Regions from separate parts of the Microbacterium sp. NPDC089695 genome, predicted to be linked through region 1. Evidence: predicted binding sites of a transcription regulator. Region 1 holds the regulator's gene; each other region holds the start of a gene.
What was found. The regulator HrcA, encoded in region 1, represses chaperone genes, less so after heat shock. The targets are predictions, from matches to a motif close to TTNGCACTCGNNNNNNNCGAGTGCNAA.
Positions count from the first base shown of each region.

Region 2: a site for HrcA is predicted at 8,596-8,622, ahead of groL (chaperonin GroEL). Genes of this name have one in related genera too.
Region 3: a site for HrcA is predicted at 3,191-3,217, ahead of groES (co-chaperone GroES). Genes of this name have one in related genera too.

Region 1 is NZ_JBIVHG010000002.1:214,970-225,243, forward strand. Features, by position in the region: gene dnaJ (molecular chaperone DnaJ) at 1-681, opposite strand, end outside; gene hrcA (heat-inducible transcriptional repressor HrcA) at 718-1,749, opposite strand; gene ACIPYT_RS14190 (carboxylesterase/lipase family protein) at 1,855-3,270, shown strand; gene hemW (radical SAM family heme chaperone HemW) at 3,284-4,501, opposite strand; gene ACIPYT_RS14200 (DUF1990 family protein) at 4,503-5,156, opposite strand; gene lepA (translation elongation factor 4) at 5,242-7,095, opposite strand; gene ACIPYT_RS14210 (ABC transporter permease) at 7,335-8,318, shown strand; gene ACIPYT_RS14215 (ABC transporter permease) at 8,318-9,244, shown strand; gene ACIPYT_RS14220 (dipeptide ABC transporter ATP-binding protein) at 9,241-10,274, shown strand, end outside.
Region 2 is NZ_JBIVHG010000001.1:33,154-43,427, reverse strand. Features, by position in the region: gene ACIPYT_RS00240 (aldo/keto reductase) at 1-38, shown strand, start outside; gene ACIPYT_RS00235 (response regulator) at 54-752, opposite strand; gene ACIPYT_RS00230 (sensor histidine kinase) at 749-2,026, opposite strand; gene ACIPYT_RS00225 (ABC transporter permease) at 2,065-2,877, opposite strand; gene ACIPYT_RS00220 (ABC transporter ATP-binding protein) at 2,874-3,785, opposite strand; gene ACIPYT_RS00215 (SOS response-associated peptidase family protein) at 3,889-4,515, opposite strand; gene ACIPYT_RS00210 (DMT family transporter) at 4,628-5,536, shown strand; gene ACIPYT_RS00205 (nitroreductase family protein) at 5,537-6,160, opposite strand; gene msrB (peptide-methionine (R)-S-oxide reductase MsrB) at 6,157-6,561, opposite strand; gene ACIPYT_RS00195 (DUF2332 family protein) at 6,630-7,622, shown strand; gene ACIPYT_RS00190 (DUF3263 domain-containing protein) at 7,632-7,889, shown strand; gene ACIPYT_RS00185 (LytR C-terminal domain-containing protein) at 7,959-8,537, shown strand; gene groL (chaperonin GroEL) at 8,658-10,274, shown strand, end outside.
Region 3 is NZ_JBIVHG010000001.1:1,790,286-1,800,559, forward strand. Features, by position in the region: gene ACIPYT_RS08720 (hypothetical protein) at 1-788, shown strand, start outside; gene ACIPYT_RS08725 (hypothetical protein) at 772-1,938, shown strand; gene ACIPYT_RS08730 (SAM-dependent methyltransferase) at 1,941-3,140, opposite strand; gene groES (co-chaperone GroES) at 3,304-3,600, shown strand; gene rarD (EamA family transporter RarD) at 3,743-4,678, shown strand; gene ACIPYT_RS08745 (ABC transporter substrate-binding protein) at 4,823-6,082, shown strand; gene ACIPYT_RS08750 (ABC transporter ATP-binding protein) at 6,285-7,055, opposite strand; gene ACIPYT_RS08755 (ABC transporter ATP-binding protein) at 7,052-8,005, opposite strand; gene ACIPYT_RS08760 (branched-chain amino acid ABC transporter permease) at 8,052-9,029, opposite strand; gene ACIPYT_RS08765 (branched-chain amino acid ABC transporter permease) at 9,032-10,274, opposite strand, start outside.

The DNA.
Region 1 (10,274 bases):
GGGGAGCTGCAGCCGCAGACCGGTCTCGACGCCCGCCGGGATGTCGAGCGAGACCGTACGACGCGAACGCACGCGCCCCTGACCGCCGCAGGTGCCGCACGGGTACGGGATCGTCGTGCCGTATCCCTCGCACGTGCCGCAGGGCTGCGAGGTGACGACGTTGCCGAGCAGGCTGCGCACCTGGCGCTGCACGTGACCGCTGCCGCCGCAGATGTCGCACGTGACGGGCGAGGTGCCCTCCTGGCAGCACGAGCCGTTGCACGTCTCGCACAGCACGGCCGTGTCGACCTCGATGTCCCGATGCGCACCGAACACGACGTCGCCGAGGTCGAGCGTGACCCGCACCAGGGCATCCTGACCGCGCTCGCGACGGGAACGGGGCCGAGCGCCCCGACCCCCGCCCTGAGCCGCGCCGAAGAACGTCTCGAAGATGTCGCCGAACCCGCCGAAGCCCTGGAAGTTGCCGGACGCGCCGTCGCCGCCGCCCATGTCGTAGCGGCGCCGCGAGTCGTCGTCGCTCAGCACGTCGTACGCGTGCGTGACGAGCTTGAACTTCTCGGCCGCTTCCTCGCCCGGGTTCACGTCCGGGTGCAGCTGCCGCGCGAGTCGCCGGTACGCCTTCTTGATCTCGTCGGTGGAGGCGTCGCGTGAGACGCCCAGTACCTCATAGTGGTCCGCCACGATGGCCCTTCTGCGTGTGTTCTCTGGGCGCCCGCGTCAGCGGGACGCCTCGTCCTCGTCGAGCATCCGCGAGAGGTAGCGGGCCACGGCCCGCGCCGCCGCGAGATTGCTCGGATAGTCCATGCGCGTGGGGCCCATGACCCCGACGCGTGCCGTGCCGCTGCGCGCCGCGTAGTTGCTCGCGACGATCGACGCCTCGTCGAGCCCGAACGACGCGTTCTCCGCGCCGATGCTCGCGGCGAGGCCGTGCGCGTCGGCCTCCATCTCGCTCATCAGGCGGATGAGGGTCACCTGCTCCTCGATCGCCTCCAGGAGCGGATGGATGCTGCCGCGGAAGTCGTGTTCGCGACGAGCCAGTGTCGCCGCTCCTGCCATGACGAGGCGTTCCTGGCGGAACGTGCCGAGTTCCTCGACGATCACGGCGGCGACGGCCCGCAGCACGGCGTCGTTCGCATGCTCGTCTCCGCCGAGCAGCGCGTCGAGTCGCTCCGCCGCTTCGCTGACCGCGCGGCCGGCCAGCAGCGACGACAGCCGTGCACGCAGCAGCGCCATGTCGGACTCGTCGATGTCGGCGGGAAGCGGAGCCATGCGCTGCGACACGCCGCCGGCGTCCGTGACGAGCACGATCAGCAGCCGGTTGGGTGCCAGCGCCACGAGCTCGATGTGCGTGAGCCGCGCACGCGCGAACGACGGATACTGCGCAAGAGCCACCTGCCCCGTGAGCTGCGTCAGCACGCGGACGGTGCGCGCCATCAGATCGTCCAGGTCGGCGGGATCGGTCAGGAAGGACTCGATCGCGGTGCGCTGCGCGACCGACAGCGGGCGCAACTGGGCGAGGTGATCGACGAACACCCGGTAGCCCTTGTCTGTGGGGACGCGTCCCGACGACGTGTGCGGGGCCGCGATGAGCTCTTCGTCCTCGAGGAGGGCCATGTCGTTGCGGATCGTGGCCGCCGACACCCCGAACGAGTAACGGTCGACGATCGACCGGCTGCCGACCGGTTCGTGCGTCTCGACGTAGTCCTGCACGATGGCGCGGAGCACCTGGAGGCCTCGTTCGCTGACCATCGCTTCTCCCCTCGTCCGTTGCATGTGTCTGGCACTCACGTGCGTCGAGTGCCAATTCTACCCGCCGCAGCCGCCGACACGCGGAAGGCCCCTACGATGACGACCATGAGCGATGCCGTCGACGCCACTCTGACCGCGGGGACCGTGCGTGGAGAGGAGGTCGACGGCATCCGTCTGTTCCGGGGCATCCCGTACGCCGCGCCGCCCTTCGGAGACCACCGGTTCCGTTCCCCGCGTCCCGCGGATCCGTGGGACGGCGTGCGCGAGGCGCGAGCGTTCGGGCCGACCGCCCCGCAATCGCCGTACCCCGGCGCCATCGGCGATCTGCTGGGTTCGGTCGAGATCCCGGGTCGCGACATCCTCACCGTCAACGTCTGGGCGCCGCGCGACGCGCGCGATGCTCCGGTCGTGCTCTGGATCCACGGCGGAGCGCTGGAGCGCGGCACCGCAGCCCTCTCGCTCTACGACGGCAGCGGATTCGCCCGTGCGGGCATCGTGTTCGCCTCGATCAACTACCGGCTCGGCTCCGAAGGGTTCTCTGTGCTCGACGGCGCACCGCGCAATCTCGGGCTGGAGGACGCGGCGGCCGGTCTCGCATGGGTGCACAGGGAGATCGCGGCGTTCGGCGGCGATCCGGCGCGCATCACGGTCATGGGCGAGTCGGCGGGCGGGGCGATCGTGGCAGGACTCCTCGCGAGGTCGGAGTCACGGGGCCTGATCGCCCGGGCGATCATCGAATCCGGCCCCCTGGAGGCGCAGACGTCGACGAAGGCCGGTCGCGTCACGGTGCAGTTGGCGAAGCGGCTCGGCATCGCGCCCGAGCGGTCGGCCTTTCTCGGGGTGAGCCCGGAGCAGTTGCTCGATGCGCGTCGGCAGCAGGCGGCGGGATCGTCGCCGCTCGGCGGGGCGCCGGGGTTCCAGTTCGCGCTCGACGAGGAGTCGCTCCCCCGCTCTCCGCACCAGGTGATCCCCGACATCGACGTCCCGCTGCTTATCGGCACCAACACCGACGAGTACCGCCTCTGGTTCACCCCCGAGGCGCTCGCCGGGATCAGCAGGCTGAAGCTCCTTCTCGCACGACTGGCCCTGCGCATCCCCCGCCGCGCGGTCGCCGCCTACCGGGCCGCCTTCCCCGGTGCATCCACGGGCGAGATCTTCGGCCAGCTCGCGACCGACATCATGCTCCGTGCTCCCCTGACCCGGGTGGCGCGTGCGCGACGCGCTCCGACCTTCGTCTACGAGTTCGCCTGGCGCAGCCCGGTGCGCGACCTGCGCGCCGCGCATGCGCTCGAGCTCGGATTCGTATTCGATCGACTCGACGACCCCGAGACCCGGCGGCTGGCCGGCGACGACGCGCCGCAGCGCCTCGCCGACGAGATGCACGCGGCGTGGATCTCGTTCATCACGACAGGCGACCCCGGATGGCCCGCGTACGGCGCCGAGCGGACGACACGGCTGTTCGACGCCGAGAGCGCCACCGTGCCGCAGCGACGCACGGTCGCGCTCGATCTTCTTCCCTGACGGGCCGTTCGATTCAGTCCGTGAGCTCGCGCACCACGGCGTCCGCCAACAGGCGCCCCCGCAGCGTGAGCTGCACGCGTCCGCGCACCGCGGCCGACGCATCCACGAGGCCGTCGGCGATGAGGCCGGCGACCCGCTCGCGCCGCTCCGGCGGGAGTTCCGAGGTCGCGATCCCCTCACGGATGCGGCTGAGCAGCAGGATGCGCTCCAGCATCCGGGATTCGGCGTCCGGCCGTTCGGTGCCCGCCGCCGGCGACTCGGATGCCGCGAGGCGCTGTGCGTACGCAGCGGGATGCTTCACGTTCCACCACCGCAGACCCGCGACATGGCTGTGTGCCCCCGGACCGAAACCCCACCAGTCGCTCCCCCGCCAGTACGCGAGGTTGTGCCGTGATCGCTGATCGAGGCTCCGCGACCAGTTGCTGACCTCGTACCACTCGAACCCGGCCGCGGCGAGGCGCGCATCGGCCAGCTCGTACATGTCGGCCTGGAGGTCGTCGTCGGGCGTGGGCACCTCACCGCGGCGGATCTGCCGCGCGAGCTTCGTGCCGTCCTCGATGATGAGCGCATACGCCGAGATGTGGTCGGACTCGAGGTCGAGCGCCGCATCGATCGACGCCTCCCAGTCGGCGAGCGACTCGCCGGGGGCACCGTAGATGAGGTCGACACTGACCGCGAGCCCGGCATCCTTCGCGGCCGCGACCGCCGTGCGCACATTCTCGGGCCGGTGCGTGCGGTCGAGGGTCGCCAGCACGTGCGGCACGGCGGACTGCATGCCGACCGACATCCGCGTCACGCCCGCGTCCGCGAGAGTGCGCGCGACCTCGGGCGTCACGGTGTCGGGGTTCGCCTCCACCGTGACCTCGGCACCGTCGACGAGTCCGAACGCCTCGGTCGCGGCGCCCAGCATCCTGGCCAGGTCACCGGCGGGAAGCAGGGTCGGCGTGCCGCCTCCGAAGAAGACCGTGTCCATGGGGCGCACGGCGCCGGCATCCGACATCACACGTCGCGCGAGCTCGATCTCGGAGATCAGGGTCGAGGCGTAGTCCTCCTGCTTCGCGCCGCGGAGCTCGCTCGAGGTGTAGGTGTTGAAGTCGCAGTACCCGCAGCGCACGCTGCAGAACGGGATGTGCAGGTACGCCGAGAACGGCACGGTCGGATCGATCGGAAGGTCGTGCGGCAGGCGCCCGTCGGCCGGAGCCGGATCACCGAGAGGGAGGGGACCCGCCATCTCAGACGGGAGTCGCGTAGAGCGGTGAGATCGAGCGCAGGTACCGCGCGAACAGCTCGCGCCGACGCCGCTTCACGAGCGCGGGGACTGTGCGGTACAGCAGTGCGTTCGGCGCGTCGAACGCGCGCACGGTGAACCACACCTCGTCGTTGTCCTCGCGCCACTCGACGTCGAACGACTCCTCGCCGCGCACGACCGAGCCGCCGACCGTGCCCAGCACGAGACCGATGCGACGCTTCTCCTCCGTGACCGAGATCACGCGCAGCTCGGCGTCCGCGCTCATGCCGGCGATGCGTCCGCGCAGCTTCAGCGTCATGCCGGGGCCCGCGTACGGCGTGCCCTCGGTGTCGAAGCGCTGCTCGACCTCGTTCTTGCTCGGCGCGATGGGGGTGCCCTCCGCGTCGAAGCTCACACCTGCATACGCGGGGCCCGGTGCGGGACGCACGTCCTCCACGCTCAGACCCGATGCGCGCTGCGCCGTCCACGACAGCAGCGACTCGCCCGCGGTCTGGAAGCGTTCCGCTCCGCTGCCGATGCGCCACGAGTTCTCCGCCGGGATGCTGCGCTCCGGCGGGTACTGCATGAGATCGGGCGCGTGGGTCGCACCCACGGCCGCATAGTCCACCGTGTCGTCTCGGAAAGTCCCGCGCCGCATGATGACCAGCCTACCGGGGGTCACCTGGACGGGGACCCGACCGATGGCCACGCGTGCTCGGACGCGAGTCGCGGAGCCGCGTCACCTACTTCTTGTCCTTGCCCTCGACGTCTCCCGACAGCGCGGCGATGAACGCCTCCTGCGGGACCTCGACGCGACCCACCATCTTCATGCGCTTCTTGCCCTCCTTCTGCTTCTCGAGGAGCTTGCGCTTGCGGGTGATGTCACCGCCGTAGCACTTCGCGAGGACATCCTTGCGGATCGCCCTGATGGTCTCGCGGGCGATGATCCGCGCGCCGATCGCCGCCTGGATCGGCACCTCGAACTGCTGGCGAGGGATGAGCTTGCGCAGCCGCTCGGCCATCATCGTGCCGTAGGCGTAGGCCTTGTCGCGGTGCACGATCGAGCTGAACGCGTCGACCTTCTCACCCTGGAGGAGGATGTCGACCTTCACGAGGTCGGCCTCCTGCTGCCCGGCGGGCTCGTAGTCGAGTGAGGCGTAGCCCTGGGTCTTGGACTTGAGCTGGTCGAAGAAGTCGAACACGATCTCGCCGAGCGGCATCATGTACCTCAGCTCGACGCGCTCCTCCGAGAAGTACTCCATGCCGAGCAGAGAGCCGCGCCGCGACTGGCACAGCTCCATGACCGTGCCGACGTAGTCCTTCGGCAGCAGGATCGCGGTCTTCACCATGGGCTCGGCGACCGAGCCGATCCGTCCGTCGGGGTACTCGCTGGGGTTCGTGACCGTTACGGTCTCGCCCGTGTCGGAGGTCAGCACCTCGTAGATCACACTGGGCGCGGTCGTGATGAGGTCGAGTCCGAACTCCCGCGAGAGACGCTCGGTGATGATCTCGAGGTGCAGCAGCCCGAGGAATCCGCAACGGAAGCCGAAGCCGAGCGCCACCGAGGTCTCGGGCTCGTACTGCAGCGAGGCGTCCGACAGCTTGAGCTTGTCGAGCGCCTCGCGGAGCTCGGCGTAGTCGCTGCCGTCGATCGGGTAGATGCCCGAGAAGACCATGGGCTTGGGGTCGGTGTAGCCCGCGAGCGCCTCGGTCGCGGGCTTGCGTGCCGCCGTCACGGTGTCGCCGACCTTCGACAGACGCACGTCCTTCACGCCCGTGATCAGGTAGCCGACCTCGCCGACGCCGAGACCCTTGGTGGGGATCGGCTCGGGGCTCGACACGCCGACCTCGAGCGCGTCGTGGTTCGCGCCGGTCGACATCATCTGGATGCGCTCGCGCGGCGACAGGTTGCCGTCGACCATGCGCACGTAGGTGACGACCCCGCGGTACGCGTCGTACACGGAGTCGAAGATCATGGCTCGAGCCGGAGCATCCGCATCGCCCACCGGGGCCGGGATCTCCTGCACGAGACGGTCGAGCAGCTCCTCGACGCCGACGCCGGTCTTGCCCGAGACGCGCAGTACGTCCTCCGGCTTGCCGCCGATCAGCGAGGCGAGTTCCTTCGCGTACTTGTCGGGATCGGCCGCGGGGAGGTCGATCTTGTTGAGCACCGGGATGATGTGGAGGTCGTTCTCGAGCGCGAGATACAGGTTCGCGAGAGTCTGCGCCTCGATGCCCTGCGCGGCGTCGACCAGGAGGATCGCGCCCTCGCACGCCGCGAGCGAACGGGACACCTCGTACGTGAAGTCGACGTGCCCCGGGGTGTCGATCATGTTGAGCGCGAAGGTCTCCCCCTCGAGCTCCCACGGCATCCGCACGGCCTGGCTCTTGATGGTGATGCCGCGCTCGCGCTCGATGTCCATTCGGTCGAGGTACTGCGCGCGCATGTCCCGATCCGACACCACGCCGGTGATCTGGAGCATGCGGTCGGCGAGCGTCGACTTGCCGTGGTCGATGTGCGCGATGATGCAGAAATTGCGGATCTGCGTCGCTGGCGTCGCGGCAGGCTGAAGCGGAGTGAGAGCGCGTGGTGACATGTCCCGACGATTCTACGGTGAGGGGAGGCTAATGCCCGATTCGGGCGATCCGGTGATATTCTCGCGAAGTTGCCCGGGAGCCATCCGTGACACCGGATCCCGTGAGCGATAAGACTCCGTCACAGACCAGGTGCAGGTGTCGTGTCGCGCAGAACGGCAGATGGTGATTGACTGTCCTCCGGCTCAGCGTTGCGTCGGCAGACCCCGCGCGCGTCTGTAGAAGAGAAAGAATCATCACCTTGATCAAGTATCTCGTGCGCCGCCTGCTGGGGTGGTTGATGATGATCGTCATCGCGACGAACATCACCTACTTCCTCGCCTGGCTGTATCTCGATCCCGAGAACAACTACGTCGGCCGACGCCCCCCGCTCTCCGCCGATCAGATCGACAATCTCCTCCGTCCGCGCAACCTCAGCGAGTCCGTTCCGCTCATCGAGCGCTGGTGGACGTGGTTCTCGGGGATCATCTTCCGCTGGGACTGGGGCCTGGGCCCGACCGGCGAGTCCGTCAACGAACAGGTCGCGTACCGGGTCTGGGTCAGCGCTGAGCTGGTGCTCGGTGCGACCATCATCACGACTGTGCTCGGCATCGCGCTCGGCGTGTACACCGCGTCGCGGCAGTACAAGCTCGCCGACCGCATCGGCCAGGGCACGAGCATCATCACGATGAACATCCCGACGGTCGTCGCGGGCTTCGCTCTCGTGCTGCTCGCGATCGGCTTCAACAACGCCGTCGGCACCACCGTCTTCTACGTCACCGGCTCCTCCAGCCCGGGTGTCCAAGGCTTCTTCCCCGTGCTCCTCGATGTGATCCAGCATCTGACCTTGCCGACCTTGGGCCTCGTGATCACGGGGTACGCGCAGATCCACTTCCTGCAGCGCTCGCTCCTGCTCGACAACATCAAGGCCGACTACGTGCGCACCGCCCGCGCCAAGGGCCTCACCAAGCAGCAGGCGATCCGCAAGCACGCGCTGCGAACGTCGCTCATCCCGGTCACGACGCAGGTCGCCTTCACGATCCCGGCCGTCTTCACCGGCGCGGTCCTGACGGAGACGATCTTCAACTGGAACGGCATGGGTCGATACTTCATCACGACCCTCAATAACAACGACATTCACGGCGTCGTCGCGGTCGCGGCGTTCGGCGCCCTCATGACAGCCATCGGCGCGATCCTCGCCGATGTCGCGGTCGTCGTCCTCGATCCGAGAGTGCGGGTGAGCTGATGTCCCTGGAAGCCATCGGGGTGTCCCCCGAGATCGCCGAGAAGCCTGACAAGCCGAAGAATCGCAAGCGCACCACGATGCTGTCGCTGTACACGCGACGCTTCATGCGCAACCGCGGCGCCGTGATCGGAATCGTGATCCTCGTCGCGCTCGTGCTGTTCGCTGTCGTCGGGCCGCTCATCGCGCCCTACAGCCACACCGAGCTCGACTTCCTCAACCTGCGCAAGGGACCATCGGCCGACCACTGGTTCGGCACGAACGGTTCCGGTAATGACAACTTCGCGCAGGTCGCCGTGGGGCTGCAGCGCTCCATGATGATCGCGGCACTCGTCGCTATCGGCACCACGGTCGTGTCAGCGATCGTCGGAACGACGGCTGCGTACTTCGGCGGGTCGTACGAGCGCATCATGCTCGCGATCATCCACTTCATGATGGTCGTGCCGAACTTCCTGATCCTCGCGATGATCTCGAACGACGCCGGCGGCAATTGGCTCGTGATCTCACTCGTGATGATCTTCGTCGTGGGCTGGTTCTTCCCCGCCCGAATCATCTGGACGCTGTCGTTGTCGATCCGCGAGCGCGAGTACGTGCACGCGGCCCGCTACGCCGGCCTTTCGGGTATGCGCGTCGTCATCCGGCACATGCTGCCGAACATCGGATCGCTTCTCGTGATCAATTTCACCCTGGGTGTCGTTTCCGCGGTGCTCACCGAGACCGCCCTGTCGTTCCTCGGGTTCGGCGTGAAGCTGCCCGACGTGTCGCTCGGTGCGCTGATCGGCTACGGCTCCAGCACTCTCGTGAGCGCGCCGTGGCTGTTCTACTTCCCTGCGGCGGCGCTCACGCTGCTCACCGTGTCGATGGCCCTCATCGCCGACGGTCTGCGCGACGCCCTCGACCCGACCTCCGCGGCTGGAGGTCGCGCATGAGTACTGTTCTCTCCGTCCGCGACCTCAAGGTCAGCTTCCCGTCCGAGGCGGGCCGAGTGGATGCCGTCCGCGGCGTCTCCTTCGACCTCGAGGCCGGCAAGACCCTCGGCATCGTCGGCGAGTCCGGCTCGGGCAAATCCGTCACCTCCCTCGCGATCATGGGGCTGCTCGACGAGAACGCCAAGATCACCGGCTCCATCGTGTATGACGGCCAGGAGCTCATCGGCAAGTCCGACAAGCAGCTCTCGGTCATCCGGGGCAACGGCATGGCGATGGTCTTCCAGGACCCGCTGACCTCGCTCACCCCTGTCTTCACGGTGGGTGACCAGCTCATCGAGGCACTGACCGTGCACCGTCGGCTCTCGAAGAAGGATGCCTGGGACCGCTCGGTCGAGCTCCTCACGCTCGTCGGCATCCCCGAGCCCGAGCGGCGGATGAAGTCGTTCCCGCACGAGTTCTCCGGAGGCATGCGACAGCGCGTCGTGATCGCGATCGCGATGGCCAACGACCCCAAGCTGATCATCGCCGACGAGCCCACCACGGCGCTCGACGTCACGATCCAGGCGCAGATCCTCGAGCTCATGGCGACGGCGCAGAAGGAGACCGGCGCCGCGATGATCATGATCACGCACGACATGGGCGTGGTCGCGAAGACCGCGGACGACGTGCTCGTGATGTACGCGGGCAAGCCCGTCGAGCATGCTCCGGTGCGCGAGCTCTTCTACCGCACGCGGATGCCGTACTCGATGGGTCTGCTCGGCGCGATCCCGCGGGTCGACAAGACCGAGAAGATCCCGCTGATCCCGATCAAGGGGAATCCCCCGCTGCTGATCAACCTCCCGGACGCGTGCCCGTTCGCGGCGCGGTGCCCGATCGCGATCGACGCGTGTCGCCAGGGCGAGCCCGAGCTGCTTCCCATCTCGACCGAGGGTCACGCGAACCACACCGTCGCGTGCATCCGCGCCGAGGACATCGACGACGACGGCACGATCGGCGGCCTGCCGGTGTTCCCCGCCCCCGAGGTGCCCGA
Region 2 (10,274 bases), on a different contig from region 1:
TGAACAGCGTCTCGGAGTGGACGCCCTCCGCGCGCTGAGGCGCAGATCCAGGCTCAGGGTTCGGTCGGCGGCAGGTCATCGCCGCCGACCAGCCCGAGACGGTGCGCGAGGATCACGGCGTGGATGCGGTCGCGAGCGCCGAGCTTCGACAGCACCCGCCCGACGTGCGTCTTGACCGTCGACTCGCTCACGTAGAGCGCCCGGGCGATCTCGGCATTCGTCAGCCCGCGGCCGATCTCCAGGAACACGTCGCGTTCGCGGTCCGTGAGCACCGTCGACGGGTCGTCGGCCACGACCCCGGCGCCCGGTTGTTCGACACCGAGTTGCGGGGTGACGTGTTCGAGCAGCATCCGGGTCACCCGAGGGGCGAGGGCCGCATCGCCGCGGTGCACCGCACGGACGGCGGAGAGCATCTCCTGGCGGTGCGCGTCCTTGAGGAGGAAGCCGCTCGCCCCGGCGCGGATCGCCCCGAACGCGTACTCGTCGAGATCGAACGTCGTAAGCACCAGCACGCGCGTCTGCGGATGCTCGCGCACGATCGCCTCGGTCGCGGCGATGCCGTCGAGACCCGGCATCCGGATGTCCATGAGCACGAGGTCGGGTGCGAGCGCCGCGGTCTGGGCGATCGCAGCGTGGCCGTCGGCCGCCTCACCCACCACGACCATGTCCTCCTCGGCCTCCAGGACCATCCGGAAGCCGAGACGGATGAGCTCCTGGTCGTCCACCAGCAGGATCGAGATCGGTGTGCTCATGAGCGCTCCTCGGTGCGAATGTCGGGGGACGCGGTGTCGGCGCCCGTGCGGGGGAGGACGGCGTGCAGCATCCAGCGCCCACCGGGTACGGGTGCCGAGACGATGCGGCCGCCGACGTGGCCGGCGCGCTCCGCGAGTCCGCGGAGGCCGTAGCCCGTGGTGCCCTTGGGGCCCGTGGCCCCGTCATTGGCGATCTCGACGGTCACGTCGTCGGGTCCGTGGGCGACGCGCACGGCGATCGCGGTGGCCGCGGGTGCATGGCGCATCGCATTGGTCACGCCCTCCTGCACGATGCGACCGACCGCGTGCGACACGGCCGGCGGCAGGGCGGCGTCGCCACTCACCGAGAGCGTCACCGGGAAGCCCGCCCGCTGCGCCGTCGCGACCGTTTCGTGCGGCTCTGCGGGGGTCATCGGGGCGAGCGGCAGAGGCGACTCGGCGTCGCGGAGCACACCGAGCATGGCGCGCATCTCGGTGAGCGCACTGCGCGCCGTCTCGGCGGAGGCGGTCGACGCGGCGGCGGCCTGGGCGCGGTCGTTCGTGGCCGCCGCGCCTTCGGACAGGGCGACGATCACGGTCAGGGAGTGCGAGACGATGTCGTGCATCTCGCGCGCGATCCGGGCTCGCTCGGCGGCGGCCGCGAGTTGCGCCTGCTGATCGCGCTCGACGAGCAGCTGACGCGAACGGTCGATAACGGCCGCGATGTAGCGCTTGCGGCCACCGACGTTCACCCCGATGAGCGTGCCGATGAGCCCCAGGACGAGCGAGGTCGCGACCGTGTTGATCGCGATCTGGAACGTCACGGCGCCCGTCAGCAGCATCAGCCCCGCGAGGCCGGTGAGAGACGCGACAGCGATGCCGAAGCCGGTCCAGGCCGCTCGCGTCGACCGGTACACGGCCAGCGAGTAGCAGGTCACGAACATCAGGGGCGTGCCGGAGGGCTGAGGAGCGAACAGCAGGAGCGCCTCGACCGTGAACGATGCCACGAACGGGACGAGCGGCGCGTGACGACGCCACATCAGGGTCACGCACGCAGCGATGATCGCGATCGGAGCGATCGCGGCGAACCCGATCCGCAGAGGCGTCGCATCGCCCGTCTCCGTGAACGGCGCGGCGGGCAGCAGCGACAGCGCCAGGCACACGAGCGTGATGAGCACGTCGGCGACGACGGGATGCCGCACCCAGAAGCGCCGGAGGACGCCGGGAGGACGCGGCAGCCGCAGCTCCTCCTCCTGCTCGCGGAGGGAGGCGCTGCGGCTGCGGATACGGGTCACGCGGGCGACTCTACGCGTGCGCGAGGACGGACGCGTGCTCACGCATCGCGGGTCCGCACGACGATCCACGCGATGATCAGTCCGCCGATCGCCCAGATGCCCAGAGTGAGGAAGGCGACCGGCTCGTCGAGCGTCGCGCCCTCCGGGAGGATCGCGCTCTGGGCCGCGGCCACGGGGAGGTAGGCGGCGGCGTCGATGACCCACGCCCACGCCTCGCCGGCGAGGGCGAAGAAGTTCGCCACGATCGGCAGCACGAACAGCAGGCCGACGGTCGCGGCGATCGCTCCGGCGCCGGAGCGGAGGATGAACCCGAAGGCCACGCCGATCAACGCGAACACCGCCATCGAGAGCGACGACACGACGATCGGCAGCAGGGAGGCCGCCGGGTCACCCCAGTCGATGCTCTGCTCACGCGGTGCGACGATCGCGGACACAGCGCCCGCGGCGGCCGAGAAGATCACGAGCGAGGACACGAACAGGAACACCGCGACGACGAGAGCCTTCGCGAGCAGCGCGGACCCGCGGCGCGGATTGGCCGTGAGCGTCGAGCGGATCATCCCGGTCGAGTACTCGCCGGTCACCGCGATCGCGCCGAGGATGCCGGCGAGCAGCATCGTGAACTGGATCGGCATCACGACGGCCTGGATAGGCTCGAAGCCCGGCATGTCGATGGCCTGGGCGATGAGGACGGCGATGCCGATCGTCAGCACCGCGGCGAGGCCGATCGACCACCAGGTCGAGCGCAGCGTCGCGAGCTTGATCCACTCGCCGCGCACGGCGCGGACGAAGGTGAGTCGTCGACCCGTGTCGACCTGCGCGCGAGTGCGGGGCGCAGTCTGCGTGGCGGTCATGAGATCTCCTTGGTGCGGTACTCGACCGCCTCGCCGGTGAGGGCGAGGTAGGCGTCTTCGAGCGAGCCGGTGGTCGGCGTGAGTTCGTGCAGCGGGATGCCGCGCTCTGCGGCGAGGTCGCCGATGCGCGAGGCCGGGAGGCCGACGACGTCGAGCAGATCGGGTGCCGTGCTCACGATCTCGATGTCGGGACCGCCCACGGCTGCGGCGAGGTCGGCGGCCCGCGGCGTGCGCACGCGCACCGTGTTGCGCGTCCATTCCCGCACGAGCTCGTCGAGCGGTGCGTCCGCGAGGACCTGTCCCCGCCCCATCACGATCACATGGTCGGCGGTCTGCGCCATCTCGCTCATGAGGTGGCTCGACAGCAGCACCGTGCGGCCCTCGGACGCGGCGTGCCGCACGAACTGGCGCACCCAGCGCACGCCCTCGGGGTCGAGGCCGTTCACGGGCTCGTCGAGGATCAGTGTGTGCGGATCGCCGAGCAGGGCCGAAGCGATGCCGAGGCGCTGCCCCATCCCGAGCGAGAACTTGCCGGCGCGTTTGCGGGCGACGGATCCGATGCCTGCGAGGTCGATGACCTCGTCGACGCGGGAGGCGGGGATGCCGTGGGTCGCCGCCATCGCGCGCAGATGGTTGCGGGCGGTGCGGCCGGTGTGCACGGCCTTGGCGTCGAGAAGGACGCCGACCTCCGTGAGCGGTGCGCGGAGTCCGCGGTACTCGCGTCCCCCGATCGTCGCGACGCCCGCGGTCGGGCGGTCGAGTCCGACGAGCATCCGCATCGTGGTCGACTTGCCGGCGCCGTTCGGGCCGAGGAATCCCGTCACCGAACCGGGCCGCACCGTGAACGACACGTCCTGGACGGCTGTCTTGTCTCCGAACCTCTTCGTGAGGCCCTCTGCTGTGATCATGTCTTCGACGCTACGGGGCAAGGGGCCTCCCGGCATCCTCCTGCGGTACCGGAACGGCGGCATACCGGCATCCGTTCCGTGGCACCGGAGGACGACGCGGTGCTCAGGGGCGAGCGCGGGTGCTCACACGCGCGGCGACGTCGTCGGACGCCGCGATCGCCTCGTCGATGATCGCGCGCGTCGGGTCGGCCGTCAGCCAGTCGTGACTCAGGGATGCGGGGATGAGAAGGGGCATGCGGTCGTGGATCCCGGCGAGATGCTCGGGCGCCGGGCGCATCACGATCGAGTAGCAGGTGAACCAGGAGCCATCGCTCGTCCGTCCTCGCTGAGTGACGGCGGCCATGCCGAACAGCGCTCCGTCGTCGACCAGGAACTCGTGCCACACGCGTTCGGGCTTCTTCATCTCGTACCAGCTCGTCGCCGGGACGAGCGCACGCGTCTTCAGACCACCAGGGCGCTCCTGCAGGCGTTCGGACCGCGTGTTGATGGACGGGAACTTCGAGGGTTCGCCGCCGACGAGGAATCCCCACCAGCCGGGTTCGAGCGTCGGGGCCACGTCGGGCTGCGCGACGATCGGGTTGAGGTTGCGCAGGTTCTTGCCCGTGGGGCGCACGGTCTCACCCGCGTTCTCCTTCGCCCAGTCGCGCAGCCCCTCGAGCACCTCCTCGTCGGCGGCGGCGAGGAGCTCCGCGTCGGTGAACCGGGGATCGAGGCCATAGCTCGCGCACATGCCGCCAGCGTACGCCGGGCATCCGACATCCGCCTGCCCGCCCGCGTGCGGGGACGCCCGCGCCCGGGAGTAGTGTCGACGGGTGACCGCGACCCGCCGACTGCCCGCCCCCGTGGCGATCGGCGGAGCAGTGACCATCGGTGTGCTCACGGCGGTGCAGGCACGGGTGAACGGCGTCCTCGGCGTGCGGGTCGAGAACGGCATCGTCGCGGGGCTGCTGTCGTTCGCGGTCGGTCTCGCCGCCCTGATCGCCGTGATCGTGAGCATCCCCGCCGCCCGTCGTGGCGTACGGCGCCTGGTCTCCGGCGTCCGCGACCGCTCGATCCCGTTCTGGATGCTGCTGGGCGGCGCCTGCGGGGCCCTCACCGTCTCGACACAGGGGGTGACGGCCGGGGTGCTCGGCGTCTCGCTCTTCACGGTCGGCGTGGTCGCCGGGCAGACCCTGCACGGCCTCGTGCTCGATCGGATCGGCTTCGGCCCTGCCGGTGTCGTAGCGGTCACGCCCGGACGCGTGGCGGGCGGCGCGCTCGCGCTCGCCGCCGTGGGGATCTCGCTGAGCGGCGACGTGCTCGCCGCTGCGCCGCTGTGGATGCTGCTGCTCCCCTTCGCGGCCGGAGTCGGCATCGCGTGGCAGGCCGCGACGAACGGCCGCCTCGCTCAGCGCGTGGCGTCGCCGCTCGTCGCGACGTTCACGAGCTTCGTCGCCGGCACGATCGCGCTGCTGCTCGCGGCCGGCGTGAGCATCGCGGTGCGCGGGCTCCCGCAGCCGCCGCCCCTTGAGCCGTGGCTGTACCTCGGCGGGTTCCTGGGGTTCGCGTACATCCTGCTGGGCGCGTTCATCGTCGCGCACACGGGCGTGCTGCTGATGGGGCTGGGATCGGTGCTCGGGCAGCTCGCGACGGCTGTCGTGATCGACCTGATCTGGCCCGCCGACGCCGGACCCGCCCTGTGGCAGATCGTCGGCATGGTCGTCGTCGCGGTCGCCTCCGTCGTGGTGGCGCTGCCGAGGCGACGGGCCTGACTACTTCTTCGCGGCCTTCTTCGCCTTCTTCGCCTTCTTCTTCGACTTCTCCGCCGTCACCGGGGCGTCGGAGGCGGCGGACGCGTCGGCGACCGGCATCCGCGTGAGGAGCTTCCGCGCCTCGACGACCTTGCGCCGGCCCGGCTTCTTGCCGACGGGCTTGCCGCCGACATAGAGCCAGCCGAGCAGCTCTTCGTTCTTCGCGAGGCCGTGGGCGGCCGCGACCGCCTTCGCCCGCGTGTAATGCCCCGTGCGCCAGATGACGCCCCAGCCGCCGTCGTCGAGCAGCAGGCTCAGGGTGTGGGCCACGCCGGACGCGACGGCCTCCTGCTCCCATCGCGGCACCTTGTCGCTCTTGCGGTAGCTCGCGACGACCGCGATCAGCAGCGGGGCGCGCAGCGGTTTGGTCGAGGGGGAGGAGTCGCCCTGTGCCTTCGCGATCGCCGCGCCGAGCACCTCGCGATCGGCGCCGCGCATCTCGATCAGGCGCCAGGGCCGCAGCGACGAATGGTCGGCCACGCGGCCGGCGGCCGTCACGAGCGTGAGCAGCTCTTCACGGGTCGGCGCCTCGTCGGTCACCTTCGACCAGGACTGCCGCGAGCGGACGGCCTCGAGTGCGCTCATGCCTCGTCGGGTGTGAAGTTCAGCGCGATCGAGTTCATGCAGTAGCGGTCGCCGGTCGGCGTGCCGAAGCCGTCGGGGAACACGTGTCCGAGGTGCGAGCCGCAGTTGGCGCAGCGCACCTCGGTGCGCACCATCCCGAGGCTCGTGTCCTCGATGAGCTCGACCGCGTCAGGGCGGATCGACTCGTAGAAGCTCGGCCACCCGCATCCGGAGTCGAACTTCGTGCCGCTCTTGAACAGCTCCGCTCCGCACGCGCCGCACGTGTAGAGGCCGGCGCGGCCCTCGTCGAGCAGCTCGCCCGTCCACGCGCGCTCGGTCGCGGCCTCGCGCAGCACGGCGTACTGGTCTGCGCCGAGCTCTTCGCGCCACTCGTCTTCGGTCTTGTTCACGCTGTACGACATCGGTCCTCCTGGGGGTCTGCGTCCATTCTCTCGCGTCCGGACGGGTGTCGGCGCGGCAGAATGGTCATATGACGGATGCCGTGCAGCAGCGCTACACGCGCTTCGCCGTCGAGGAGGCTCCGGGCCGCAGCGTCCTGTACGCCGAATGGGCGACCGGCGTCGCCGCCGACGCCGCCGTGCGCGACATCCTTTCCCGCATCCCGGAGACCCGCAGGCAGCCGCCGCTCGTGTTCGCGGTGACGCGGATGCTGGGCGTCGGCCTCGGCGACTACGCCGAGTGGCGCGCCTTCGTGCTGGCTCACGCCGACGAGGTCGTGGCCGAGTGCACCGCGCGCCGCCTGCAGACCAACGAGCCTCTGCGCCTCGCCGCCATGCTGCCGGCGCTGTCGGAGATCGACGGGCCCGTCGCGCTGCTCGAGATCGGCGCGTCGGCGGGCCTGTGCCTGTTCCCAGACCGCTACTCGTACCGGTTCGCGGGAGGCGACGGCCGCGTGCGCGCGGCACTCGACCCCGACGACGGGCCCTCGGCCGTCGTGCTGGAGAGCACGGTGGACGGCGAGCTGCCTCCCCTGCGGATGCCGGAGGTCGTCTGGCGGGCGGGCATCGACCTCGCCCCCCTCGATGCCCGGGATGCGCGCGACAGGGCGTGGCTCCAGGGTCTCGTCTGGCCGGGGGAGCGCGGGCGCGAGCAGCGGGTCGCCGCAGCGCTCGACATCGCGGCGGCCGACCCGCCCCTGCTCGTGGCGGGCGACGCGGCCGAGCGGCTCGACGACCTCGCATCCCAGGCGCCGCCGGACGCGACCCTCGTGATCACCACCCCCGGTGTGCTCGTGCACATCCCGCGGGAGCCGCGCACGGCGCTCGTCGACCGCATCCGCTCGCTGCCGGCGCGGTGGATCACGATCGATCCTCCTGCGCTCCTCCACGTCTGGAGCCCGCCGGTCGACGCGGACCACTGGCCGGGGTTCGTGGTCGCGCTCGACGGCCGCGTGCGCGCCGCGGCCGATCCGCTCGGCCGATGGTGGGAGTGGCGTCCGGGCGCGGGGCCGGGTGCGTCGTAGTCTGATCGCATGCGCGGAGAGCTGAGCGAACGGGATCGACTGATCCTCGCGCTCGAGACCGCGTGGCCCCGCCACGGCGGCGCCAAGGAAGAGGTGATCCGCGCGCAGCTCGGCATGAGCGCGGCGCGGTACTACCAGCTCCTCGGGCGACTGATCGAGTCGGAGGACGCCCTTCGGTACGATCCGCTCCTGATCGGACGACTGCGACGGATCCGCGACGCCCGGGCGCTGCAACGGTCGACCAGGACGCCCGGATTCGTCGGCTGAACCGCGCCGCGCCGCGCGCTCGTGGGGCGCCGACACGGTTGCACAGCCGCGTGCCGTTAGCATCGAGGGGTGTCTAAGCCGAACCGCGATCGATTCGACGACGTCCCCCGCTCCTCCGGACGCGTGGGTGCGCACCGCGCCGAAGCACCGGGGATGAACGGCTGGATCGTGCTCCTGTGGTCCTTCGTGGCCGCCCTCGTGCTCATCATCGGCGGCATCTTCGGCTCGCTCGTGGTGATGGGGCGCATCTCCCTCTTCCCCGAGGCGGTCCCCACGGCGACCCCCACGCCCGAGGAGACCGGGGTCATCGACACGACCTACTCCGTACTGATCCTCAACGCCACGGCCGACGAGGGGCTCGACGAGCAGATGCGCGACACGCTCATCAACAGCGGCTGGGCGGCCGACATCGTGTTCGCGAGCGACAGCACGAGCCAGGACTTCAGCACCACCACGGTGTACTACGTCGCCGACGAGGACGAGCTCGCGGCGATCGGCCTCGCCGGCCTGATCGGCGGAGCCGACGTGCAACAGAGCGACTTCTACGCCGCGATGAACGACACCGATCAGAAGCAGCTCACCGTCGTGATCGGGCTGGACCGGTCGGCGAACCCGCCGGCGAGCCCGGAGGAGACGCCCGCGCCGTGAGCGCCCGCCGGACCCTCCCGGCGGCTTGCACTCGATGGGGTCGAGTGCCAGAATGGCGTTAGCACTCTCTCACTCTGAGTGCTAAACCCACGTCTACGTCCAGGAGGGACGACAAAACTCATGGCAAAGATCATCGCTTTCGATGAGGAGGCCCGTCGCGGTCTCGAGCGCGGCCTCAACATCCTCGCCGACGCCGTCAAGGTGACCCTCGGCCCGCGCGGTCGCAACGTCGTGCTCGAGAAGAAGTGGGGCGCCCCCACGATCACGAACGACGGTGTGTCCATCGCCAAGGAGATCGAGCTGGACGACCCGTACGAGAAGATCGGCGCGGAGCTCGTCAAGGAGGTCGCCAAGAAGACCGACGACGTCGCCGGCGACGGAACCACCACCGCCACCGTCCTCGCTCAGGCGCTCGTCCGTGAGGGCCTGCGCAACGTCGCGGCCGGTTCGGACCCCATCTCCCTCAAGCGCGGCATCGAGAAGGCCGTCACGACCATCACCGACGAGCTGCTCGCCTCGGCCAAGGAGATCGACTCGAAGGAGCAGATCGCCGCGACCGCGTCCATCTCGGCCGCTGACCCCGCCATCGGCGAGCTCATCGCCGAGGCGATCGACAAGGTCGGCAAGGAGGGCGTCGTCACCGTCGAGGAATCGCAGACCTTCGGCACCGAGCTCGAGCTCACCGAGGGCATGCGCTTCGACAAGGGCTACCTGAACCCCTACTTCGTCACGGACCCGGAGCGCCAGGAGGCGGTCTTCGAGGACCCGTACATCCTCATCGCGAACCAGAAGATCTCGAACATCAAGGACCTTCTGCCCATCGTCGACAAGGTGATCCAGGACGGCAAGGAGCTCGTCATCATCGCCGAGGACGTCGAGGGCGAGGCTCTCGCGACGCTCGTGCTGAACAAGCTCAAGGGCATCTTCAAGTCCGTCGCCGTCAAGGCTCCGGGCTTCGGCGACCGCCGCAAGGCGCAGCTGCAGGACATCGCGATCCTCACGGGCGGACAGGTCATCACCGAAGAGGTGGGCCTCAAGCTCGAGAACGCGACGCTCGACCTCCTCGGCCGTGCGCGCAAGGTCATCGTCACCAAGGACGAGACCACGATCGTCGAGGGCGCCGGCGAGGCCGACCAGATCGAGGGTCGCGTCACGCAGATCCGTCGTGAGATCGAGAACACCGACAGCGACTACGACCGCGAGAAGCTGCAGGAGCGCCTCGCGAAGCTCGCCGGCGGCGTGGCCGTCATCAAGGCGGGTGCCGCGACCGAGGTCGAGCTCAAGGAGCGCAAGCACCGCATCGAGGACGCCGTGCGCAACGCGAAGGCGGCCGTCGAGGAGGGCATCGTCCCCGGTGGTGGCGTCGCGCTGATCCAGTCGGGCACGAAGGCGCTCGACGCTCTCGAGCTCTCGGGCGACGAGGCGACCGGTGCGAACATCGTGCGCGTCGCGATCGAGGCGCCGCTCAAGCAGATCGCCCTCAACGCCGGTCTCGAGCCGGGCGTCGTCGCGAACAAGGTGTCCGAGCTCCCCGCGGGCCAGGGCCTCAACGCCGCGACCGGTGAGTACGGCGACATGTTCGCACAGGGCATCATCGACCCGGCGAAGGTCACCCGTTCGGCACTGCAGAACGCCGCGTCGATCGCCGGTCTCTTCCTCACCACGGAGGCCGTCGTCGCCGACAAGCCCGAGAAGGTCGCGGCTCCGGCCGGCGACCCGACGGGCGGCATGGACTTC
Region 3 (10,274 bases), on a different contig from region 1:
TCGCCGTCGCGCTCACGATCGTCGCGTTCATCGGCGTCGGCATCCTCTGCGGGTGGCTCGCGTTCGGCGATCGAGGCGGTGAGACGGCCCCGCAGCTCTCGGCCGATCAGCAGGGGTGGCAGGGAGACCTGATCGCCTCGGGGATCTACGACACCGGCTCGATCCGAGCGGTCGCGATCGAACGCGACACGGTGGTCTGGTACGCGACGCAGCGGGACGGTACGAACATCTGCCTCATCCTCGGCGACGGGGTCAAGACGGCGCCCACGTGCTCGACCCGCGAACAGGTGCTCACCGGAGGCGTGTACGGCTCGCTGTCCGAGACGTCCGGCGAGGGTGACGACGCCGACGACGTGCGGTATCGGGTCGACGCGCAGCTCTTCCTGAGCTCCCGCGGCGACCCGGCGGTGATCGCCTACAGCTACGTCGCGCCGTCCGAGGGATCCTCGATGTACGCGAACCCTGAGGAGCTCGCGATCGCCGATTCGCTCGTGGAAGCCGGATTCGACGGTCGCTCGCTCGCGGTGGTGGGATATGACGGCGACGTGCCGCTCTGGGTGGGCACGATGACCGGAACGCAGATGTACTGCCTCGTGTACGACGGCTCCCGGCCGGAGCCCGACATGGAATGCCGCGACAATCCGATCGGGATGCCTGACGAGGAGCCGCTCGTGCTCGACCGGGTCGATGGCGACGGCGAGACGACGAGGTACGAGTACACGGTCGGCTACGCGCAGCAGTATCTGACGATCAGTCACGGAGAGGGCTCCGATGCCTCCCGAGGATGACGCGGCGGAGCTTCGTGCGCTGCAGCAGCGCGCTTACGGTCGCGACGGCGGGCTGACGGCCGAAGAGGCTGCGCGGCTGTCCGAGCTCGAAGCCGCCCGGGTGGCGCGGGAGCGGAGCGCCGAGTCCGAGCCGTCGAGCTCTGCGCACGCCGCACCGGCCGACGCGGTGCCGACGGGCGCGGATACGGCCGCTGCGGAGCCGGATGCCGTGGTGCCCGAGCTCGTGGAGCCGGCGGCCGATCCCGCCCCGGCGCCGGCCCGCGCCCTGCCAGGGGCCCTCCGCGCGCATGCGTGGACGGCGGTCGCGGCATCCCTCGTGCTGCTGCTGATCGGCGTCGCCGTCGGGTGGGGAGTGTTCGGGCGTGACGACCAAGTGCTCTCGTCCGCACAGCAGGAGCGACGTCTCGAGCTGCAGCAGGGGGACTACGACGCGGGCTCCGTGCGCCTGATCGCGGAGGACGACGACGCCGTGGTCTGGTACGCGACGCGCAGGGACGGTGAGATCGCGTGCGCGGTGCTCGACGTCGGCGAGGCCTCGCAGGATCAGTGCGCGCTCGACGACGCCGACGACGGTCAGCCGCTCACCGTGTCGATGTCGGTGCCGGTCGCCGACCCCGACGATCCGGCCGACGAGTACGGCACCTCGATCTCGGCGACGGTGGGCTACTCGACGTCCGGCGAACCGCTCGCATGGATCTACCGCTGGGAGATCGACGACGCGATGCTCGGGCAGTTCGAAGGGTCGGAGCGCGAGCGGGCCGAGGCCCTGGTCGCCGAGGGATACCTCCCGGGGCTGTCGATCGTCGGGTACTTCCACGACGAGCCGGTCTGGCTGGTGGACAAGCCGGCGGACGGCACGCAGACCGGCGGCTTCGTGCAGTGCATGGTCGTGGACGCCGCGAGTGCGGCCACGGCCTGCCGGGTGTCCGACGACCGGCGCGCGGGTCTTCGCGCGCTCAGCCTGGAGACCGCCGAGGACGGAACCCCGGTGCTGTGGACGCTGCAGATCCGGTTCACGGGGTGGGGCACGCCGTACCTGACGATAGAGCAGGGCGACCCCGATGATGCCGGGGCCGCGTACGTCGAGCTGGGCGGCGAGCACGGCGACCCGATCCTCGTCGAGGTCCCTTCGGCGGGGACGGACGGCTGAGGTCAGTCCGCTGCGGGAACGCGATCCGCGAGGATCGCACGGCGCTGGTCGCCGATGCGGGTGAGGAACAGCGTGGCGGAGGCATCGCCCCGCAGCGCGAGCTTCTTGCGGAACGCGGCCGGGTCGATGTCGACGCCGCGCTTCTTGATCTCCAGGGTGCCGATGCCGTGCGCCTTCAGCACCGCGCTGATCGCCTTGGGGTTCGCGGGCATGGTCTCGCGCACGCGGAACGACTGCACGAAGGGACTCGTGAGCGCAGCGTCCGACGTCAGGTACGCGATGTGCTCGTCGAGCATGCCGGCGTCGAGGCTGCGCGCGACGTCGCCGATGAGACGGGCGCGGATGACCGCGCCGTCGGGTTCGTGCACGAAGGCGCCGAGCGCGCGCGCCGGCTCGTCGACGGCGTCCGCTGCGGCGGTGAGTTCGTGCGAGCGCTCGCCGCGGATGACGAGGGCCGAGCGACGGATGCCGTCGCGCGCGAGCGCCCCGGTCCAGAGCACGAGCTCGACCACGCTGCCGTCGGCGCTGACCCACTGCGCCTCCGCATCGGAGGGGAGAGCGTCGCGGTCGTGCCCCGGGCCGAGCTTGATGCCGGTGGGGATGCGCCCGGCGACGTCGTACGCCCAGTCGAGGGGCGGCGAGTAGTCGTCGGACGAGACGCGGCGCGTCTCGCTGTGCCCCGAGGTGCGCCGTGCCGGGTCCATCCAGACCGCCTGGCCCGCAGCCGGCGCGGGCACATGATCCTGCGCGGTCCCGTGCCGCACGGCAGCGGTCTCGGCGAACGGCGCGAGGTTGAAGGCGGCGATCGCGGCCGTCACCTCGTCGGCGTCGACGGCGGTGACGTCGAGCCCGGCGGCGGCGAACGCGAGCGCGTCGCCGCCGATCCCGCATCCGAGATCCGAGACCCTCGTGATCCCTGAGCGTCGCATCCGCTGAGCGTGCCGTGCGGCGACCGCGAGCCGGGTCGCCTGCTCGAGACCGGCGCGGGTGAACAGCATCCGCGCCGCGAAATCGCCGAACTTGGTCGCGGCTCTCGCGCGCAGGTGCGCCTGACCCACCACGGCCGAGACGAGGTCGGGGGAGTGCCCCGCCGCGCGCAGGCGCGAGACCGTACGTGCGACATCGGCGACGCCGTCGACCGGCCCGAGCCCGTCGAGCAGCTCGAGTCCCTCGGGGGTGAGCAGGGCGCGCAGCTCGGTCATCTCCACACCCTCAGCTTAGGCGGGCGTGCCCAGGGCGCCGGGTCCGTCGGCTGGCACTCGCATTGCATGAGTGCCAGCCGACGCCGTAGACTGCTGTTAGCACTCTCGGGTTGAGAGTGCGAACGAGTCTTTCGTGTCAGCGTCAAGAAAGAAGAGGTAGACCGTGTCGGTTTCCATCAAGCCGCTCGAGGACCGCATCGTCATCAAGCAGGTCGAGGCCGAGCAGACCACCGCGAGTGGCCTGGTCATCCCCGACACCGCCAAGGAGAAGCCCCAGGAGGGCGAGGTCGTGGCGGTCGGCCCCGGCCGCATCGACGACAACGGCAACCGTGTTCCGCTCGACGTCGCCGTGGGCGACCGCGTGCTGTACAGCAAGTACGGCGGCACCGAGGTGAAGTTCGGCGCAGACGAGTTCCTCGTCCTGTCGGCCCGCGACGTCCTCGCGGTCGTCGTCCGCTGAGACCACTCTTCGGAAGGGCTCGGATGCTTCGTGCATCCGAGCCCTTCCTGCGTTCAGCCACACGGCATCCGATTCCTGCCATTCTCCGCGGGCGACCGCCCTTCGGCGGATCCGGCCGACGCGCCCGCACTAGGGTTGTGCGGTGACCTCGACGAACCCCGCGACCCGCGCCACCCAGACCGCAGGGGTCGCGTACGCGGGCGGCGCCTACCTGCTGTGGGGCGTTCTCCCGCTCTACTTCCTCCTGCTCGCCCCCACGGGGCCGTGGGAGGTCGTCGCCTGGCGCGTGCTGCTGTCGCTCGTCTTCTGCATCATCCTGCTGACGGTGATGCGCGGCTGGGCCGCGTTGCGCACGATCATCCGGCAGCCGCGCCTGCTCGGCTGGACCGCACTCGCCGGTCTCCTCATCTACGTGAACTGGCAGGTGTTCCTCATCGGGACGCTCACCGGGCACGTGCTGGAGACCAGCCTCGGCTACTTCATCAACCCGATCACCACCGTGCTCCTCGGGGTGTTCGTGCTGAGGGAGCGCCTCCGCCGCCTCCAGTGGACGGCCATCGGCATCGCGGCCGTCGCCGTCATCGTGATCGTCGTGCTGTACGGGGACTTCCCGTGGATCGCACTCTCGCTCACGGCCTCCTTCGGCCTCTACGGGCTCATCAAGAAGAAGATCGGACCGGCCGTCGACGCCGTGAGCGGCCTGACGCTGGAGTCGTTCTGGCTCATCCCGATCGCCGTCGTGCAGCTGATCCTCGTGGCCACGACCCCGGAGGGCCTCACGATGGGCGCGAACGGCCCCTGGCATGTGGCCCTGCTCGCGTTCGCGGGCGTCGCGACAGCCGTGCCGCTGCTGCTCTTCGCCGCGGGTGCCCGACGCATCGATCTCACCGTGATCGGCATGATCCAGTTCGTCACGCCGGTCATGCAGTTCCTGATCGGAGCGCTGGTGCTCGGCGAGCCGATGCCGATCGAGCGGTGGATCGGGTTCGTCCTCGTGTGGGTCGCGATCGTCGTGTTCGTGATCGATCTGCTGCTCGCGGCACGCCGCGGACGACGGGTGCTCGTGACCGCTCCCTGAGCGGGGTCCCGGGCGTCGTCGGATTCTCCCGAGGATCGTTAACGCACCGAAATGTTGGCGACTCCTGATCGAGACTTTCTGCACCTAATGTGTAGAACATCCGACCGCGGTTCATATCCGCGGCCAGTCACGCAAGGGAGCATCATGACCGTATTCACGCGCTCGCGCAGCGCCAAGATCATCGCAGGGATCGCGCTCGTCAGCGCGTCTGCGCTGGTCATCTCGGGCTGCAGCAGCACGCCCTCCGACGAGGGCTCCGGCGGCGGCGACAAGCCCGCAGCCGACCTCACCCTCAAGCTCGGCTCGCTGCTGCCGCAGACCGGATCGCTGGCCTTCCTCGGCCCGCCCATGGAGTCGGGCGTGGGTCTCGCTGTGCAGGAGATCAACGACGCCGACGCCGGTATCACCATCGACCTCACCGCCGAGGACGAGGGCGACACCGACACCAAGGCCTACGAGACCTCGATCACCAAGCTCCAGGGCGCAGGCGTCTCGGCCATCGTCGGCGCCGCGGCGTCGGGTGTCTCGAAGCTCATCCTCGACGGCAACGTCAGCGCCGGCATCCTGCAGATCTCGGCGTCGAACACGTCGCCGGACTTCACGGCGTGGGACGACGACGGACTCTACTTCCGCACCGCCCCCAGCGACCTGCTGCAGGGTGAGGTGCTCGGCAACCTGATCGCCGAGGACGGCGCGAAGACGTTGGGCATCATCTACCAGAACGACGCCTACGGCACCGGCCTCGACGCGGCGATCAAGGAGACGTTCGAGGGCACCGGCGGCGAGGTCGTCGCCGAGGCGTCGTTCAACGTCGGCGATGCGCAGTTCGACGCCCAGGTCGAGACGATCAAGGCACAGAACCCCGACGCCGTCGCGATCGTGTCGTTCGACCAGTTCAAGACCATCGCGCCGCTGCTGGTGAACGCCGGCATCTCGGCCGACAAGTTCTACCTGGTCGACGGCAACCTGTCCGACTACGGCTCCGACATCCCGGTGTCGCTCGAGGGCGCGCAGGGCACGAAGGCCGGTCCCGCACTCGAGGACGACTTCACCGACCGTCTGCAGACGTACTGGACGGGTGAGGGCAACGCCGAGGTCAAGGACTTCACGTACGCGGCCGAGGCCTACGACGCCGTCGTGCTCGTGGCGCTCGCGTCGCTCGCGGCGGGTTCGACCGAGGGCGCGGACATCGCGGCCAAGATGCAGGAGGTCTCGGGCGGCTCGGGCGACGGTGAGAAGTGCACCACGTTCGCGGACTGCGCCAAGATCATCAACGACGGCGGCACGGCCGACTACGACGGCTACTCCGGCGAGGTCACGTTCGACGAGGCGGGCGACCCGCAGGGCGCCACGATCGGCATCTACAAGTACGGCGCCGACAACACCATCGAGCGCACCAACTGATCTCCTCAGCACACGCTGACTGATCGCGCGAAGGCCCCGGATGCGAGCATCCGGGGCCTTCGTCATGTGCAGGGGGACCGCGTTTCGTCTCGCTTCGCTCGCTCAACGACCGGGAAGGACGCTCGCTCGACGACCGCGGACTCGCGCGGGCACGAGAGAGGGGCGGATGCCGCAGCATCCGCCCCTCCGGTGTCTCAGGCTCTCAGGCCGCGTCGGTCCCGAGGGTGCCGAGGTACAGGCCGATCACCTTGGGATCGTTCAGCAGATCGCGTCCGGTGCCCTCGTACGCGTCCTTGCCCTGGTCGAGCACGTAGCCGCGGTCGCAGATCTGCAGGCAGCGCCGTGCGTTCTGCTCGACCATGATGGTCGTGACGCCCGCCTTGTTGATGTCGGAGACGCGGATGAACGCGTCGTCCTGGCGCACGGGAGAGAGACCGGCGGACGGCTCGTCGAGAAGCAGCACCGAGGGGTCCATCATGAGCGCGCGCGACATCGCCACCATCTGGCGCTCGCCGCCGGACAACGACCCGGCGCGCTGCTTGAGGCGCTTGCCGAGCTCGGCGAAGATCCCCGTCACGAACTCCAGACGCTCGGCGTACGCCTTGGGATTTTGGTACAACCCCATCTGCAGGTTCTCCTCGATCGACAGCGACGGGAACACGTTGTTCGTCTGCGGGACGAACGCGACGCCGCGCTTCACGAGCTTGTCGGCCTTCAGGTTGACGATGCTCTCGCCGTTCAGTGTGATCTCGCCGCTACGCACGTTGACGAGCCCGAAGATCGACTTCAGCAGCGTCGACTTGCCGGCGCCGTTCGGGCCGATGATGCCGATCAGCTCGCCCTGACGTGCGACGAGGTTGGCGCCGTTGAGGATGTTGACGCCGGGCAGGTAGCCCGCGTGCACGTCCTTCAGCTCGACGACGACGTCATCGTTCCCGGGTGCCGTGCCGTTCACGGGTGTGGTGTCGCTCATGCGCGTCCCTCCTCGGACTCCTCGGCGGCCAGCTCGGCGTCCGCCTCCGCCTCGATCTGCTCGCGCAGCTTGACCGCCGCGGTGTCGGCGAGCACGGGGATACGCCCGGTGACCGCACCGAGGTCCACGTCCTGGTGGGCACCGAGATAGGCGTCGACGACCGCCGGATCCTCCATGACCTCCTCGGGCGGACCCTCGGCCACGACCTTGCCCTCGGCCATCACGACCACCCAGTCGGCGATGTGACGGACCATGTGCATGTCGTGCTCGACGAACAGGACGGTCATGCCCTGTTCCTTGAGGTCGAGGATGTGGTCGAGCAGCGACTGCGTGAGCGCGGGGTTCACGCCGGCCATGGGCTCATCGAGCATGACGAGCGTCGGGTCGCTCATGAGCGCCCTGGCCATCTCCAGCAGCTTGCGCTGACCGCCCGAGAGCGCCGCGGCGAAGTCCTTCTCCTTGGCGTCGAGCTTGAAGCGCGTGAGGAGCTCCCGTGCCTTGACCTCGATCTCCTGATCCTGTGAGCGCCACAGGAACGGGAAGAGGCTCGACCAGAAGCCCTCGCCGCGCTGATGAGGCGCGCCGAGTTTCATGTTCTCCAGCACCGTGAGCAGCGACAGCGACTTCGTGAGCTGGAACGTGCGCACCTGTCCCATACGGGCGACCTTGAACGACGGCACACCCGACAGATTCTTCCCGTCGAACGACCATGACCCGCTGTTCGGCTTGTCGAAGCCGCACAGCAGGTTGAACAGGGTGGTCTTGCCGGCCCCGTTCGGTCCGATCAGCGCGGTGATGGCGCCTCGCGGGATCTCGACGTGCTCGACGTCGACCGCGGTGAGGCCGCCGAAGCGCCGCTGCACGGCATCCACGACGAGGATCGGGTCGACCTTGGCGACGCCGGGGGCCGCAGGCCCCTTCGCGAGTCCCGTGGTCTTCGGACGGCGGATGCTCCCGGTCGAGGGCGCCGCGGCGGCGCCCTCTTCGGGGATCAGTTCATTTGACAAAGGTCATCTCCCTCTTGTCTCCGAGGATGCCCTGCGGTCGGAAGATCACGAGCAGCATGAGTGCGACGCCGACGAACACGAACACCAGCGTGGACGCCTGGCTGTCGGACATCGGCAGGAACCCGGCCTTGGCCATGCCGGGGAGCAGGTTCGCGAGGAACGCGAACACGACCCAGAAGAGGATCGCGCCGAGAGTGGGACCGAACACGGTGGCGGCCCCGCCGAGCAGCAGGATCGTCCACAGGAAGAAGGTCAACGAGGTCGTGTAGCTGCCGGGGACCACGGCGGAGGGGAGGACGAACACGATGCCGCCCGCCGCGCCGATTATGCCGCCGACGACGAGGGCCTGCATCTTGTAGGCGAACACGTTCTTGCCGAGCGAGCGCACGGCGTCCTCGTCCTCGCGGATGCCCTTCAGCACACGGCCCCACGGGCTGCGCATGAGCGCCCAGACGACGAGGATCGCGAGAGCCAGCACGATCACGCCGAACACCCGGTTCCACAGGTCGTTCGCCGTGTACGTCCACGGTCCGAACCCGTATGTCCCGGGCGGGAAGGGATTCGCGTCGCGGAATCCGCCGTTATACTGGGCGAGGCCGTCGGCGGAGTTCGTGAACTCGTCGAACAGCTGCGTCGTGAAGAGCAGACGCACGATCTCACCCGCGGCGATGGTCGCGATCGCGAGGTAGTCGGCTCGGAGCCGCAGCGTCGGGATTCCGAGGAGCACGGCGAACAGCGCGCCGCCGCCGAGGCCGATGAGCATGCCCACCCACCAGGGGAGCCCGAACGACAGGACCGAGATCGCGTAGCCGTAGCCGCCGACCGCCATGAACGCCGCCATGCCGAAGTTCAGCAGTCCCGCGTAGCCGAAGTGCACCGCGAGGCCGGTCGCTGCGAGTGCGTACGCGATCGTGACCGGGCTGAACAGGTAGACAGCGGTGTTGGAGAAGATGCTTCCGAAGTCCATCGTCAGCCCAACCTTTCCTTGCGTCCGAGCAGACCTTGCGGTCGCACCAGGAGGATCACGATGAGGACCACGAGCGCGCTGGCGTACTTGAGGTCGGAGGGGATCCACAGCGTGGACATCTCGACCGCGATCCCGACGATCAGCGACCCCACCAGGGCGCCGAACGCGGTGCCGAGGCCGCCGAGGGTGATGGCCGCGAAGATGAGCAGCAGCATCTGCATGCCCATGTCCCACTTCACGCCGGGGCGGAAGTACGCCCACAGGATGCCGGAGATCGCCGCGAGCACGCCGGCCAGGATCCAGACGATGCGGATGACCTTGTCGACGTCGATGCCTGAGGCCGCGGCGAGCTGCGGGTTGTCGGAGATCGCCCTGGTGGCCTTGCCGACGCGAGTGCGCGTGAGGAACCAGGCGACGCCGAGGATGACGACGATGCTGACGCCCATCGCGATCATGTCGATGTAGGACAGCGAGATCGGGCCGAACTGGATCGGCGTCGGGCTCGCGCCGGGGAGCTGCCTCGTGCCACCCCCGATGAAGTACTGGAAGACATATCGCAGAGCGAGCGAGAGGCCGATGCTGACGATCATGAGCTGCACCACGCCCAGGCCTCGTCGGCGCAGCGGACGCCAGAGCCCGGCATCCATCGCCCAGCCGAAGAGGCCGCCGCCGATCACGGCGGCCGCGATCCCGAGCCAGAGCGGCAGGTGCCAGAAGCTCGTCGTGACGAGGGCGACGAGACCGCCCCAGGTCACCATCTCGGCGTGCGCGAAGTTCGACAGTCGGGTCGTGCCGTAGATGAGCGCGGCGCCCATCGACGCGAGTGCGAGGAGCAGGCCGAAGTTCAGCCCACCCACCAGTCGCGACATGAACTGGTCGAGGAACGAGGAGGTGATCCGCTCGCCCTCACCGAGGAACAGGTTCGTGATCTTGGTTCCCGTCAGGCCGAACTCGACCTCGAAGGACGCCGTCGTCCCGGAGATCGGCTGCGTGCCTTCCGGCAGCTGGGCGGCGTCGACGATGACGCCGTCGGGCAGCGTGTCCTCGTCGACCGTGAGCGTGTACTTCTCCTTCTCGGGTACGTACAGACGCCACTTGCCCTCGGCATCCGTCTCGGTCTCGGCGTCGAAGCCGTTGCCCTCGATGGTCATCACGACGCCCTCGACGGGCTGATCCTCGAAGGTGATCACGCCGGCGAAATAGAAATCGGTGATCTCCTGGCCGTCGTCGGTCTCCTCCGCGGAT